Acuticoccus sediminis: one gene and its partner. The protein of the gene in region 2 binds, or shares a complex with, the protein of the main gene of each other region. Links are inferred from orthologs where the notes say so. Each region holds a gene or a part of one and is shown on either strand. Other genes may lie near its edges.

The links. The genes of interacting proteins can lie anywhere in the genome.
Region 1: rpmH (region 2) and rplL share a complex: the UniProt entries of both Escherichia coli proteins name them as parts of the 50S ribosomal subunit. The link is inferred for Acuticoccus sediminis from one-to-one orthologs.

Annotation. Positions count from the first base shown.
Region 1 is NZ_QHHQ01000004.1:749,281-752,157, forward strand. It holds rplL (50S ribosomal protein L7/L12), read right to left. Parts: upstream 1,697-2,877; coding sequence 1,304-1,696; downstream 1-1,303. Other genes in the region: rpoB (DNA-directed RNA polymerase subunit beta), read right to left, coding at 1-1,147; rplJ (50S ribosomal protein L10), read right to left, coding at 1,748-2,302; DLJ53_RS21480 (hypothetical protein), read right to left, coding at 2,647-2,877. UniProt on the Escherichia coli protein: The binding site for several of the GTPase factors involved in protein synthesis (IF-2, EF-Tu, EF-G and RF3). Is thus essential for accurate translation.
Region 2 is NZ_QHHQ01000005.1:317,846-320,622, reverse strand. It holds rpmH (50S ribosomal protein L34), read left to right. Parts: upstream 1-1,208; coding sequence 1,209-1,346; downstream 1,347-2,777. Other genes in the region: yidC (membrane protein insertase YidC), read left to right, coding at 1,717-2,777; rnpA (ribonuclease P protein component), read left to right, coding at 1,343-1,717; DLJ53_RS23095 (TVP38/TMEM64 family protein), read right to left, coding at 1-619.

The DNA.
Region 1 (2,877 bases), on a different replicon or contig from region 2:
GCTCGCCGGGACGCATCACGCGGTAGATGTCGAACAGCGCCTGCTCGCGGGTCTCGTTCTTGTCCGCGGACAGCGTCTTGACGACGTAGTCGCCCTTCGTGACGTGGTCGATGTCGAGGACGGTGATCTCCTGGAGACCGGTCTCCAGCAGCTTGCCGAGGCCCTTCTCGTCGAGCTCCGTGCCGGCTTCGGCGTAGATCTCGCCCGTCTCGAAGTTGACGATGTCGTCGCCGAGGTAGCGGCCGTACAGCTCGTCGTCGGAGACGCGGAGCGCCTTCACGCCCTTCTCGGTGAGCTGCTTGATCGTCCGGGCCGTGATCTTGCGGCCCTCCTCGATCACGAGCTCGCCCGTGTCGGCGTCGACGAGGTCGGTGTTGGCCTTCTGGCCCTTCAGGCGGTCGCCCTCGAACGGCATGCGCCAGCCGTCGCCGTCACGGGTGTACGTGACGCGCTCGTAGAAGGTGTGCAGGATCTCCTCGGGCGAGAAGCCGAGCGCCATCATCAGCGAGGTGACGGGGATCTTGCGGCGGCGGTCGATACGCGCGTGGACGATGTCCTTGGCGTCGAACTCGATGTCGAGCCAGGAGCCACGGTAGGGAATGACGCGGCCGGCGAAGAGCAGCTTGCCCGACGAATGGGTCTTGCCCTTGTCGTGGTCGAAGAAGACGCCCGGCGAGCGGTGCATCTGCGAGACGATCACGCGCTCCGTGCCGTTGACGATGAACGTGCCGTTCTCCGTCATGAGCGGCATGTCGCCCATGTAGACGTCTTGCTCTTTGAATTCCTTGGGGCTCTTGGCACCCGTGTCCTCGTCGACGTCGAACACGACGAGACGAAGCTTCACCTTCAAGGGCGCCGCGAACGTGATGTCGCGCTGGCGGCACTCGTCGACGTCGAACTTCGGCGCCTCGAACTCGTAGTCCACGAACTCCAGCATGGCCGTGCCGGCGAAGTCGGAGATCGGGAAGACAGAGCGGAACACGCCCTCCAGACCCTCGTCGCCGCGGCCGCCCTCAGGCTTGTCCACCATGAGGAACTGGTCGTAGGACGCTTTTTGCACCTCGATCAGGTTCGGCATCTCCGTGACCTCACGGATGGAGCCGAAATATTTTCGGACCTGCTTACGACCTGAGAACGCCTGCGTCATACCTTGCCCCCTCTCGGCGCGGGGTGATCCCGCGGAACGCGTCGTCGCCCATTACGACGCGAAAGGCCGGCGCTCGCGTCGGAGCGCCGGCGATTGATCGTCGGCCGGGCGAACCCGGCCGGACGGCGGCCGGAGGCCGCCAACGCCGAGGCGTGCTTACTTAAGCTCGACCTTCGCGCCAGCTTCCTCGAGCTGCTTCTTGATCTTCTCGGCCTCGTCCTTGGACGCGGCTTCCTTCACCGTCTTAGGAGCGCCCTCGACGAGGTCCTTGGCCTCCTTGAGGCCGAGGCCCGTGATCGCACGGACTTCCTTGATGACGTTGATCTTCTTGTCGCCCGCGTTCGCGAGGACGACGTCGAACTCGGTCTTCTCCTCGGCCGGGGCCGCAGCCTCGGCACCGCCGCCCATGCCCATCATCGGCATGGCCATCGCCGGAGCGGCCGCAGCAGCGGTGACGCCCCAACCGTCCTCGAGACGCTTCACGAGGTCGGACACTTCGAGGACCGTGAGCTGCGACAGCTGCTCGTACAGGCTTTCGATATCTGCCATTTGATTTGATCTTTCCAGGTTGTCGGTTCAGTGGGCCAGGTCCAGTCGGACTTAAGCCGCCGCTTCCAGTTTCGCCTTGTAGGCTGCGAAAACACCGATGAGGTTCTGAGCAGGCGCGTTGAGCTGCGAGGCAAGCTTGTTGCCCGGCGCGTTGAGCACCCGTGCCAGGTTGGACCCCGGCATGAGGAGGACACCCAGAAGCTTGGAGCGAAGCTCTTCGATCGGGGGCATCTTGGCGAGCGCCTCGACACCCTTGTCGTCCATCGCCGACGATCCGAGGATGCCGCCGATGATCTTGAGCTTGTCGTTCTTCTTCGCGTACTCAGTCAGAACCTTGGGCGCCGCGACCGGATCGAGACCGTAGGCGATGCCCACCGGCCCCTTGAACATCTCGGACGCGACACCGCGATCGCCGTTTTCGAGCGCGATCTTGGCGAGCCTGTTCTTGATGACCTTGAACTTCGCACCAGCGTCTTTCATCTGGCGGCGGAGTTCGGTCACTTCGGCGACAGTCATCCCGATATACTGGGTGACGACCACGGAGCCCGAATTGGCGAAGACTTCTTCGAGGAAGCCCACCATTTCGCGTTTTTCGGCTCTGTCCACCGTTCTCTCCAAGACATGGGCGGTGCGGTGAGGCACCTCCCGGCTCAATGAGCTCACCGGGCCGAAGCCAGATGAGCGGTTTACACCCGTCCCGAGAGCGAACGGTCATCCCGTTCCGACCCCCGTCTATGCAGGACCATTAAGAGGCATACCGTACGCTGCCCCACCTGCAGTCTCGGACAGGCTGCCCTTCCCGGAGGAAGGGCGACCCTCGCGAGGCGACCCCGCGAAGTCCTGACGCCCGGCGCACCGGGCGAAACTCGTTGCCCGGCGCACCGGGCGGAAACCTTGCCGCGGAGATCGCCTCCGCTATCTGCCGTCCCTGCGGCGCGGTCCGGAGCCTCTCAGCCCGCGGCGCGTCCGGCGCGCTTGTCGCCGGTGATCCAGTCGAGCACGCCGGTAACGGCGCTCAGACCGAGGATCACGACGAAGGCGGCGGCGAACACGGCGACCGCCGAGACGCCCACGGTGGCGAACGAGGCGAGATGCCACTCCCCTCGCTGCCCCTCCGGCGACCACATCGCCGAAACGCCGTACAGCACCAGGAACACCGGCACGTAGGCCAGGAGCTGGAA
Region 2 (2,777 bases):
TCGCGGCGATGACGCCGGGCGTGAGGAGGGCGCCGAGCTCGATCTGGCACGTCCCCGCGTCGGCGCAGCCGGGGTTGGCCCGCTCCTGCGCTGCGATCAGCCCGCCGAGGCTGTCGCCCACCAGCGTGTAGGCGAAGGTCCCCGGAATGATCCCGACGGCGGTGGCGATGACGTAGACGCGCAGCGGCACGTCGAAGATCGCCGGCGCGACATTGACGAGCCAGAAGGGAAAGAGCGGGACGAGGCGCAGGAAGAGAAGGTAGTTGAAGGCGTTCTCGTTGAAGCCTTCGGTGAAGCGCTGCGCGAACCGTCCGGCCCGCTCGCGCAGGACGCCGCCGAGCGAGCTCTTTGCGGCGAGGAAGATGACGGTCGCGCCCGCGGTGGCCGCGACCACCGTCAGCGCCGTGCCGAGGACGGCGCCGAAGAGGAAGCCGCCGACGATGGTGATGAGGCTCGCCCCCGGAAACGACACCGCCACGGCGAGCGCGTAGATGCCGAGGTAGGCGGCGACGGTGGCGGCGAGATTGTCCTCCAGCGCCTCCCGCAGCCGCTCGTTGTTGCGGATGATGGCATCGAGCGAAATGTAGTCGTTGAGGCCCGCCGCGTAGAACGCCGCCATCGCCGCCGCGAGCAGGATCAGGGGCCACAGCCGTCGCAGCGACAGCCGGGCCGGGCGATCGGCCGCCGGGGGGGCTGCCGGGACTGAAGCTGCCGGGGAGGGGGCTCCAGAGGGGGCGGGCGGCGCCGGCCGGTCGGACGGTCGCCGGTCGGGCGGGCCGGCCGCCACGGTTTCCCCGGCCGCCGTATCCCTGGCGACGGTCTCCTTGCCGGTTCGTCCCCCGGGCCGATCCGCCGGCGTCGCGTGCCCGGTGTCCGGATGCGGGCCTTTCGCGGGGCCGGGGTCCAGAGCGCCGTCGTTGTGTTGCCGGGTGGGGTGCGCCATCAGCCCTTCGGTGTCTATAAATCCTGCTCTGCCGGTAGACGTAGCGAGGTCGTCCCCCCGTTGCGAGGTGGAGCCGGCCTCAAGGTTGCGTGACCACAGAATGGTTCCCTCGCGCGCAGGGGTGTCGTTGACACTGCGGGTCGGCGTTCATATAGAGGCATGAGACAGGGGGCCGAGCGCTCCCTTTTTCATTGTTCCGACGGGAGGGATGCGGCCGCGCTGGGGATTGGCGCTGCGGTGGCCACCGTCGTCAGGCGAGGCGGTCATGACCAAACGCACCTATCAACCCTCCAAGCTCGTCCGCAAGCGTCGGCACGGTTTCCGGGCTCGTATGGCCACCAAGGGTGGTCGCTCGGTGATCAACGCGCGCCGCGCGAAGGGCCGCAAGAAGCTGTCCGCCTGAGCAATCCGGCGAGACTGAAGCGACGGTCCGAGTTCAAGGCCGTCGCAAAAGGCGTTCGAGTTCATAAACCCGGTTTTACACTGCAGGCGCGTCGACGTGACGAGGCAAATGAGGCAGTGTCCGGGCCGCGGGTCGGCTTCACGGTTACGAAGAAAGTCGGCAATGCGGTGGTGCGCAACCGTATCAAGCGGCGGCTGCGCGCAATTGCGTCCGAAATTCATGATGAATTCGACAGCGCCACCGACTATGTGATCGTGGCACGCCGGGAGGCACTCGGCGAGCCGTTCGCCGACCTCGGCGAAGAGCTCAGACAGGCGCTCGGCGCAGCGGGCGCGAAACTCGACCGACCAGAGGTCCGAAAGAGAGCGTAATGGGCGAAAATCGCAACATGTTCCTCGCCATCGGCCTGTCGCTGGCGGTGATCGTCTTGTGGCAGTTCTTCTTCATCCAGCCGCAGATGGAGGCTCAGCGTCAGGCCGAGCAGGAACAGCAGATCGTCGCCCAGCAGACCGACCAGGCCACCGACAATGCCGGTACCACCGCGCCCGGCAGCGACATTCCGTCCGCCCCGCGCGCCGACGGTGCCGACGTCCCGCAGGCGCAGACGCCCGGCGGCGACACCACCACGGCCGACGCGCCGCGCGTGCCGATCGCGACGCCCAGCGTCGACGGCTCGATCAACCTCGCGGGCGGCCGCCTCGACGACCTGAAGCTGCGCAACTACCACGTCACGCCGGACCCCTCGTCCGACGAGGTGGTGCTGCTGGCCCCCGCCGGCACCGCGCAGCCCTATTTCGTCGAGACCGGCTGGGTCCCCGCCTCGGGCCAGGACATCGCCGTCCCGACCTCCGCGTCCGTGTGGAGCCTCGTCACCGGCGAGAAGCTGACCACCGACACGCCGGTCACCATCGAATGGGACAACGGCGCGGGCGTCGTCTTCCGCCGCAACATCTCGGTCGACGACCACTACATGTTCACGATCGAGCAGACGGTGCAGAACAACACCGATCAGCCGATCGCCCTTCACCCCTACAGCCGCGTGCGGCGTGAGGGCGACATTCCGACGCTGGGCTACTTCATCCTGCACGAGGGCTTCATCGGCGTCCTCGGCGAGGAGGGCCTCGTCCAGGAGAAGTACAAGGCCGTTTCGGAGGAGGGGACGCAGAACCTCGCCCGCTCCGACTCCGGCTGGCTCGGCATCACCGACAAGTACTGGGCGACGACCGTCATCCCGGACCCGGGCACGACGTTCAACCCGCGCTTCCTCTACCGTTCGCTGAACGGCACGCCGGCCTACCAGGCCGACTACCTCGCCGACGCCGTGACCGTCGCGCCGGGCGAGGCGACCGCCATCACGAACCGCGTGTTCGCCGGCGCGAAGAAGACCCGCCTCATCCAGTCCTACGAGGAATCCCTCGGCATCGATCGCTT